DNA from 3 places in the Brevibacillus sp. BC25 genome. Region 1 is predicted to be linked to each of the others. Evidence: predicted binding sites of a transcription regulator. Region 1 holds the regulator's gene; each other region holds the start of a gene.
What was found. Region 1 encodes CtsR, which represses protease genes until heat stress. Its sites were predicted from a motif close to ATGGTCAATAAAGGTCAAACA; they were not measured.

Region 1 (3,280 bases):
CAGCTTGTAAGATATCCTCGTGTTTCGTCGAAAGCGTAGTTCAAGCTTTTCTCAAAAATGTCGTCTATCTTCGTACCTATTTCCCATGCCTCGTTCAAACAAAACCCGGGTAATAGTACCTGTATTCGAATGTGGTCTTCTTCATTAACCATAATGCTGACAGACTCATCTTCACGAAGTAATACCGCACCTTTGCGAGACTCCTCTGCCAGATGAGGGCTAATCAGATGCTTTTCTACGAGCACCCTTTTTTCTAACGGATTAATTTGGTCCATATGGATGACCTGAAGCTGATGCCTTTTGCGCATTGCCTCCGAATCGCTTACTTCCGTTACCTTTCTGACGACTTCCTCGCCCTGCGAGTCCGTTGCCAATAACGGAAAGGGGTGCTGGCGCAGGTTACGGGCGATACGCAGCCGTGTACTAATGACAATGTCGGAATCAGGACCTTCTCCTTTCATCCAATTGCTCCACGGGTTTTGCATAAACTGCTTTTGGGACATAACCAGCTAACCTCCTTTGCTACGATTGGGCCATTTTTTGTTCCAATGCTCGAATTCGATCGCGCATTTCTGCTGCCTTCTCGAACTCTTCACTGGCGACATGACTTTGCAGCGCTTGCTTTAGTTGCTCCAGCTCTTTGCGGATCTTCAGTTTGCCACCGGTCCGCTCTGGTACTTTTCCACTATGCTGTGTGTTTCCATGAATTCGGCGGAAAAGGGGGTCCAGTCGATCACCCAAAAAGGTGTAGCAATCACTACAGCCAAATCGGCCGCTTTTACTAAATTGAGAATATGTGAGTCCACATGTTTCGCATTGAAGCGGCTTATTTGTTGCCGTTTCGCGTCCATTCTTTTGCATGGGATCAAATTTTAAAAGTCCTGACAGGAGATTGTTGATGCTGAAGTTGTGAAAGCCGGTAAAGACGTCCCCTTTTTCATGAGCACACTGCTCGCAAATATGGTATTCGGTTTTTTCGCCATTGACGATTTTCGTCAAATGAAGTGTCGCCGGTCGTTTTCCGCATTCCTCACAGTTCATAACAGCATACCTCCTTTTACTTCAACAAGATTGCTGCGATCATCTGCTTTAAAATATTTGCCCGCAAACGATCCCGCAATTCAGCTTCTAGCGTCAATACGTTTCGCGAGGTAGCGATTTTCATCAAGGTTGCTTCTCTGATGTTGACTAATCCTTCCTCAAATAGTCTTTCTACGATCGCATTTCCCACGCTCTGACTGATGCTCTCACCAATTAGTTCTTCTGTTAGCAATTCCTGCAAGCGCGCTTTACTGACAATCTGCACCTTGCGTATGCGAATATACCCGCCGCCCCCGCGCTTACTCTCTACAATGTATCCTTTTTGAACGGTAAAGCGCGTATTGATGACGTAATTGATCTGAGACGGCACACATTGAAAATGGTCGGCAAGCTCACTACGCTGAATCTCGATCGATCCATTGGGACTGTTTGTAATGATGCCTTTCAAGTGATGTTCAATGATGTCCGAGATGTTACGCAAGTCATCGCCTCCTATTCCTCTGTGTATGTTCTTATGAGGTTACCTAATTGACTTTGACTATCTTTGACGTTAATTATAATGGGTTTAATGCGTGCCCGCAAGTGTCCCTTACACATTCTAGTGTGGGCAAAAGAGGGTCGCTTGAAACTTGGACATGATCAACAAAAAAACCACTCACTGAGGAATGGTTTATGTTTGTTCTTGTGTATTGGTGTCGATTGCTGGCAAATGATTCAGTAGCTGAGAGAAGCTGGTGATGATGACATCTGCCCTATCAAGCTCGCCTGGTCTCGCGAAACCAAAGTCGCATCCAATGGTAAATAAACCGTTTGTCTTGCCAGCTTCCACGTCGGAGTGACGATCTCCTACCATGATGGCCTGCTCGATTTTGTAATCAGACAACAATTTTGCAACCAGGTCATTTTTGGAATGCGTACGGAAACGGCCAGCTGAGTACAGATCGGTCATCAGCGGCTTTAACTCGTATTCCTGACAAATGGCATCGATATACTCTTCCTGCCCATTGCTTGCTACAAACAAAGCAAATCCTTTCTCACGCAGCGTTTCCAAGGTTGATTTTACATCCGGATATAGCTCGGTCACTCTTTCTTTGAGTAACTGGATTTCATTGTCTAGCAAGAAGGCGTCGGCTGAGCGAATGGCTTCCTCACTCGCACCCGGCAGTAATTTGTCCCAGATCTGCTCGATCGTCATTCCCAGTACATTGATCAGTTCACGTTCGTCAGGGGTTTCCCCTTGCCATAGTCCTTTTTGACGAAGCTGGTCAAACGTTCGAATAAATGCGGGGGTCGACAGCTTTTCTGTTTGCAGTAACGTGCCATCCATATCAAATAATATGGCGAATGGTACAGTCATGGGTTCCTCCATTTTATCTGGCTAGGCAGCTATTCTACTTCTCCTGGCAACATATTCATATCATCCATGATGAACTCGGTAATTCGTTGTGCAGCATCTGGCTTCGAGATTTTCTGTCCCATTCTACGCATATAATCCACCTTGGACGGGCTATGCAATAGTTCATCGATAAAGTAAATCAATTGCTCTGACAGATTCGCATGTACCGCACATCCATTATTGAGCAAAAAGTGGCTGTTCCTCTCTTCCTGTCCAGGCAGAGGGTTGTAAACAATCATGGGTACCCGTTTACTCATTACTTCAGCTGATGTAAGTCCGCCTGATTTGGTGACAATTAAATCAGCCGTCTCCAAGTATTCGTGGAAGTTATTGATGAATTTTAGTGGAACGACTTCATGGCGATACGTACGATTTATCACTTTATTGTACAGCTTGTCGTTTGTCCCTGTTAACACAAAGGTTTTCAGAGGAATGTTAATCTCTTCTAGCCCATCTAATACCTTTTCCATCGAACCAAGACCCAATCCGCCCCCTGAAAGAATAATGCTCTTTTGTCCAGGAGCAAGACCAAGCTTTCCCCGAATCAGTTCGGGTTCCAATGGCAAACTGAATTTTTTCATGATGGGAATGCCCATCGGAATGAATTTTTGATGGTCCTGTCGATAAACGTCTAACAGGTAATACAGTTGTTCATGGCCGATGAAGTAATAATTGATATGGTGATTAATCCATGAAGGATGGATGGTATAGTCAGTAATAATTGTATAGATTGGTTCCTTCCAATCATTTCTCCCTTTCAGTACGGAGAGCATACAGCTTGCAAACGGATGCGTAGCAATAAAGGCATCAGGCTGTACACTGTTGATCAGCTTTTTCAGTTTG
Region 2 (3,280 bases), on a different contig from region 1:
TCCAAAGCCAACGGAGATTTTCCGCTCGCTCACACCGGCATTGCTCGTCGCAATGATGACCGTCTCCTTAAAATTCACCGTACGACCCTGACTGTCTGTCAGACGACCATCCTCCAGAATTTGCAGGAACATGTGCATCACGTCCGGGTGTGCTTTTTCGATCTCATCCAGCAGGATAATGCTGTACGGATTGCGGCGTACGCGCTCTGTCAGCTGACCTGCTTCTTCATGACCGACGTAACCAGGAGGAGAACCGATCAATTTGGATACCGAGTGCTTCTCCATGTACTCACTCATATCGAGACGGATCATGGAATCGCGGGTACCAAACAGCTCCTCTGCCAATGCTTTGGACAGCTCTGTCTTCCCTACGCCAGTTGGACCGACGAACAGGAAGGAAGCAATCGGTCTGTTTTTCGGTTTCAGACCTGCACGACTGCGTCGAATCGCCTTCGCTACTTGTGTGACCGCCTCGGATTGCCCAATGATTTTTGCTTCCAAATGAGCTGCCAAGTTTTTCATTTTCATCTGCTCATCACTTTGCAGCTTGGTAACAGGAATCCCAGTCTTTTGCTCGATCAAGGCCTGGATGTCCGTGACGTCAACCTGGACGCGTTGCTCCTTGCCCTCAATCTGATCCAGCTTCTCTAAAATGCCCGCTTCCTCGTCTCTCAGACGAGCAGCTCGTTCGTATGCCTCTTGCTCTGTCGCTTCCTTTTTCTCCTGATTGATTTGCGCCAGCCGCTCATGCAGCTCTGCCGTATCAACCGCGGAGGATCTCAGATTCAAGCGCGAGCCCACTTCATCCATGAGATCAATCGCCTTGTCAGGCAAGAATCGATCCTGGATGTAACGATGGGAGTATTCCACGGAGGCACGGATGACATCATCCGAGTAAGCGACTTGGTGAAATGCTTCGTATTTCGGACGCAATCCTTTTAAAATCTCGATGGATTGTTCTACGGTTGGTTCCTTGACCATGACTGGCTGCAGGCGACGCTCCAGAGCAGCGTCTTTTTCAATCACGCGATACTCTTTTAACGTAGTTGCCCCAATCAGCTGCAACTCACCGCGAGCCAGTGCAGGCTTCAGGATGTTCCCCGCATCCATAGATCCTTCCGCAGAACCTGCTCCCACCAAGAGATGAATCTCATCCACAAACAGGATGACGTTTTTGCGTTTTTGCAGCTCGGCAATCACTTGCTTCATTTTTTCCTCGAACTGTCCGCGAATTCCCGTCCCTGCAACCAGAGAGGCGACATCTAAAATGTACACCTGCTTGTTTTTCAACTTGGTCGGTATTTGCCCTTCCGTAATACGCAGGGCGAGACCCTCCGCAATCGCCGTCTTCCCGACCCCTGGCTCCCCGATCAGAACCGGATTGTTTTTGTTGCGTCGGTTCAAAATCTCAATGACACGCTCAATCTCCTGTTCGCGTCCAATCACAGGATCAATCAGTCCGGCACGTGCCGAGTCGTTGAGATTACGCCCCAGGTCATCGAGGATGCCTCCACCACGCTCTGGTGCTTGTGGTCGCGGTTGGCTAGAAGATTTGCCCGGATTCACCTGGCCTTGGGCAAAGCCTTGCAGGAACTCATCCAGTCCAGAGAAGGAGGAGAAAGGACTAAAGCCCATGCCCACTCCCATTTGGTTGGTCAGCTTTGTTTTGCAATCCTGGCACAGATCGTATTTTTGTTGCTGATTTTGTACGCGTATATGAACAGTCACAGTTGCTTCTCGTTGTTTGCAGATTTCACAATGCATATTCAATCCCCCCAAAAGCGTTGTTTTGGAATTCAGAAGATCTTTGACCTTTCCTGACCTTCGTTGACCTTATTATAGTTTGACCTTCTTTGACTTTCAAGAGGGATTGTATGGTTTTTTACACTTTGCTCTTTTGCAGATAGGGAACGATTGAAAGTAACCCGATAACAGCTAAACAAGCGCCTACCCACAATGGTGAAACAAGCCCATAGCCACTACTGATCCCGATCCCGCCTAAGGAAGAACCAATGGCAACACCCAATGTAATAAAGGAAGTATGCACAGTGTTTACCATCGTCCCACTGCCTGCTGTATTCATGACTCGTGCGATCATGGCTGGATTCATCGCTACACCCGTCAAGCCAATCAGAACAATGGACAGTACAGCGATCCATTTATTTTCGGCACCTACGGCAAACAGAACCAATGCCGCTAAGAGTATACTTAATCCCGCTACAAGGATTCGCATGGTAAAACGATCAGCAAGTCTGCCAATTACGATATTTCCGATCACGGTCGCGATCCCATAAAGGGCAAGCAAATACGGGATACTCGCATCCGAAAATGCAGTTACACCGGTAAGAATCGGAGTAAAATAACTAAACGCTGCGAAGGTACCGCCAATGATCAGCATACTCGTTGTATACGCGGCCCAAAGGTGCGGATTTTGAAACCTGGCAAGCTCATCCTTTCCGTTCATCTGGTCTTTTTGTGCGGAGGAAGGAAGAAACCATTGAATCAAGATCCCTGATAATAATACGACTACCGCAACAGCCCAAAAGCTCATTCTCCAGCCGAAATATTGTGCAATAACAGTTGTCAGAGGGAGCCCTATGACAGTAGCAATCATTAAGCCTGCCAAAACAATCGAAGCCGCCTTTCCCCGTGAATGTGGGGGAACCAAGCTGGCTGAAATACTGACGGAGATGCCAAACGCTGCGGATGAAGCAATACCCGTAATGATACGCGCAAGCATCATCGACTCGTAACTCCAAGCCATTGCTCCTAACGCTTGACCAATAAAGAAGACGGCAACCAAAGAAAGCAGCGCTTGTTTTCGGCGAATGTGCAGGAGAGTTGCTGTTAGGATGGGGCCTCCTATCACCATGGCACCCGCATACGCCGTAATGAAATACCCGATGGAGGGGATCGATACACCGAAATCATCGGCAAGCTCATTCATCATCCCGGCCACCATAAATTCAGAAGTCGTCATCGCAAAAATCGCTACCGCTAACAAATAAATCATCGATGGCATGAAGGAACACTCCTTACTAATTATTGTAACAATCGGTACAAAAATAACTCAAAAAAAAGAGCGCATTACGCGCCGAAGATAGATTCCATGGTGCCATTCATGATTTGTTCAGCCAATGTCCGATTTTGTGTGGATGTATTCAACACACGGAAGCCGTAGTAACTGCTTAAAAATAGGCTAGCCAAATCCACAGCAGATCGTTTTTGGGGAATTTCGCCCGTTCGCAAGCCTTCCTCCATCACTTTTTCCATGGTTTGC
Region 3 (3,280 bases), on a different contig from region 1:
ATCATCTCTGGATTTTTCGCAAGGATTTGGGTGATGATCGCACTATAATCCTTCTCGCCTGCTGTTACCCCTTCAAAGCCGAGAACTTGTACGCCGTCTTTTTCAAATTGCTTTTTCACTTCTTCCGCAAGACCTTGTCCATAAGCAGCCTTGTCATGCATAACGAAAGCCGTTTTTACATTCAACTGATTTTTGGCAAAAATAGCAGCCTTGGAGCCTTGTTGATCATCACGCGCACAAATGCGGTGTACGATCTTCTTACCTTGCTCAGTCAAATCTGATCCCGTTGCGGAAGGAGATACCATTACGAGCTTCTCTTGCTCGTATTGCGCTGCTGCTGTAATCGAAGCACCTGTTGTAGCATGGCCAACTACTCCGACTACGTCAGGATTTGAAATCAACATTTGTGCGACTGCTACCCCTTGTTTCGGGTCAGCTTGGTCATCTTGCGCGGACAATTGAATGTCAAAGCCAAGTGCTTTGAATGCTTCTGTCTTTTCTTTCAACGCATATTCAGCACCAGCTTTTGCTGTGCTTCCGTAATCGGAGTACTGACCAGACATCGGACCAACTACAGCAATCACGAGCTTCTCAGTAGCTCCGCTTGCACCGCCCGTGCTTCCTCCGCTATTGTTGCTCGGTTGTGGTGTCGCGCTTTGTCCACCCGTCCCCGTACCTCCACCGCAGCCCGCGAGCAATGTGCTCAGAGCAAATGTTGCAGCCAGTATCGACAATGATTTCTGTTTTTTCATAGCAAAACATCCCCCTCTTTATTTATGAGCAAACTATGAATCACAATCTTATTGTAGGATATTTTAGAAAATTTGCAATAGAAATGATTGAAAGAAGAATCAATTAAAGAACCTCTATCGCTGGCTGCTAATAGAGGCGTACACGTGGTGTATTGAGGCAGATAGCCACTTCTACGCTTAGAAGTGGCTATCTTGATGAGAAGTATCCGATTGACTATTAGGAATTAATTGGAATGCTCAGCTTGTAAGTGAGCGTTTTTGCATCGTACTCTACTTTTGCACCCAATTCTTGGGCGATGAATACGAGAGGAACGAGCACTGCTCCGGTCACTGGACGCGGCGGATTTGCTACACTGGTTTCTTTGCCGTTTTTATAAGCAAAGTTTTTGTTTTCGTACATACGCAGAGCGTACTGGTTGTCTTTGGCAACAAGCAGAGATTTGGTCGTGCTATCCCATGCTGCAGTACCACCCAAAGCAATCGCCAATGTGCTCGAATTCACATACACAACACCATTTTCAGTAACGATTTCTTGTGGGAATGGGAACTCCTTACCGTTTAGCTGAACTTTGATTTTTTGTTGCTGTACAGGAGCAGGAGCAGATTGGGCAAACGCAGCCGTTGCTGCTACACTTCCTGTTAGAAGAGCCGCTGTAAGCATCATTGTAGAAAACTTGCGAAGCATAATAAACACCCCTTAAATATCATGAAATGAATTCCAATTTTGTAAGGTTCGACACGAATCAACTTTTTCCTTCTTTTTTATTCCATACATTTCCTATGTAATTCTCTCCCCAAACATGACAAGACTAGGAAATAAAATATATATCCCACGAACAAATGTTTTTGTGCACAACCTGTGCATAACATTGTGGATAACTTTCGAAAGTGAGGCTTACCATGGCAGGGGAACGTTTTTTTCTCATTTATCAAGAGGCCAGTGACGAAGAATGCTTATTGACCATTGAACCATATAAAGACCAACAGGAGCTGGCGGAAGCCATCAATCAACTGCAAGCCAAACAAATCGATGAATATACGATCATCAAGGGAAAAAAGATGAAAGCCACGTTGAAACTCGCCGTCGATTTGGCCGAGGCCGATGAGAATTCCAAGGAATGAATGTTTTCTTTTTCGAGTACGTTTAGACAGAGGGAAATTGGCAAACATGGTAGTGAGGGCACGCACTTATGTGTTTGACCTTCATTGACCTTTTGTGTATGATATTGTTACAAAGAGAGGAGGAAGACTAGATGCATATGAATTTAATTCCAACCGTCATTGAACAGACGAACCGTGGGGAACGTGCTTACGACATTTATTCCCGCCTGCTCAAAGACCGCATCATCTTTCTGGGAACCCCAATCAACGACACCGTAGCCAATATCGTTGTGGCACAGTTGTTGTTCCTTCAGGCGGAAGATCCGGAGAAAGACATTCACTTGTACATAAACAGCCCAGGCGGTTCAATTACTGCTGGTATGGCAATTTACGATACTATGCACTTCATCAAGCCAGATGTATCCACCATTTGTATCGGAATGGCTGCTTCGATGGGAGCATTCCTGCTGGCTGCTGGGGCAAAAGGCAAACGCTTTGCTCTGCCAAACAGTGAAGTCATGATCCACCAACCATTGGGTGGAGCACAAGGTCAAGCGAGCGACATTGAGATTGCCGCAAAACGTATTTTGAAGATGCGTGATCATCTGAACACCATCCTGGCTGAACGCACTGGACAGCCTTTGGAGCGCATCCAAAAGGATACCGATCGCGACAACTTCCTCTCTGCCGCAGAAGCAGTAGAGTACGGATTGATTGACAAAGTCATCACTTCTGAACCATCTTCCAAAAAATAAGAGATACGTAGTAAAAAAAGAAGCACTCGTGCCTGGACTACAGGCCGAGTGTTTTTTTGTATGCCGAGCAAACCCCAAGAGGCTTCCCTTGGTTTGCACGGCTATTTCGATGGATCATGGTGATACTTCCATTAACTGACTGACATAGACTGTCCGGCTATGTCCCGGATTTTTTTCCTCATGCACACGTGCAGTTGATGTTTTTTCGTCTACAGCATCGATCCAAACGGCTTGTCCTTCGTACTCTACCTTGATATGGTCGTCGGAGCTCATGATGGCTTGTGCTCTCGTTACATTCATAAGCGGCTCCCTATTGCTCATCTTCAAGAGCTTGCTTGGCCGACGACGCCCCTGTCATCGTGTCTACAGTCGTTTCTTCAATCAGGCCGTTTTGGTCGGAAACAACTCCGCCCCCCAGTCCCTCGTTTACCATCCGATCAATGTCCATATCATAACAATCGCGGCCTTCGTAACACTTATCACGGTTACTCATGTGTCATTCCTCCTTCATGCAATATACATGGTTAGAAATGCCCTGCCCGAAGTGAATTGATACATATTCATCAAGATGACCAACAAAAAAAGACACTTCCCTATAAGGGAAAAGTGTCTCTCGTAACTCTATTCTTCCTTGCTTACCAGATTCGTAAGGCTGGTGACTGCCTGGGAGGC

Region 2: PMI05_RS18850 (ATP-dependent Clp protease ATP-binding subunit) is a predicted target of CtsR. The motif match lies at 1,805-1,825, and genes of this name have one in related genera.
Region 3: clpP (ATP-dependent Clp endopeptidase proteolytic subunit ClpP) is a predicted target of CtsR. The motif match lies at 1,946-1,966, and genes of this name have one in related genera.

The regions. Positions count from the first base shown of each region.
Region 1 covers NZ_AKIX01000007.1:535-3,814, reverse strand. The annotation lists gene PMI05_RS01145 (protein arginine kinase) at 1-503, opposite strand, end outside; gene PMI05_RS01140 (UvrB/UvrC motif-containing protein) at 523-1,041, opposite strand; gene PMI05_RS01135 (CtsR family transcriptional regulator) at 1,058-1,522, opposite strand; gene PMI05_RS01130 (HAD hydrolase-like protein) at 1,712-2,398, opposite strand; gene PMI05_RS01125 (UDP-N-acetylglucosamine--LPS N-acetylglucosamine transferase) at 2,428-3,280, opposite strand, start outside.
Region 2 covers NZ_AKIX01000068.1:22,906-26,185, forward strand. The annotation lists gene PMI05_RS18850 (ATP-dependent Clp protease ATP-binding subunit) at 1-1,764, opposite strand, end outside; gene PMI05_RS18855 (MFS transporter) at 1,883-3,022, opposite strand; gene PMI05_RS18860 (TetR/AcrR family transcriptional regulator) at 3,088-3,280, opposite strand, start outside.
Region 3 covers NZ_AKIX01000032.1:6,399-9,678, reverse strand. The annotation lists gene PMI05_RS09675 (branched-chain amino acid ABC transporter substrate-binding protein) at 1-752, opposite strand, end outside; gene PMI05_RS09670 (copper amine oxidase N-terminal domain-containing protein) at 970-1,437, opposite strand; gene PMI05_RS09665 (hypothetical protein) at 1,653-1,874, shown strand; gene clpP (ATP-dependent Clp endopeptidase proteolytic subunit ClpP) at 2,006-2,608, shown strand; gene PMI05_RS09655 (H-type small acid-soluble spore protein) at 2,723-2,908, opposite strand; gene PMI05_RS09650 (hypothetical protein) at 2,919-3,101, opposite strand; gene PMI05_RS09645 (HPr family phosphocarrier protein) at 3,230-3,280, opposite strand, start outside.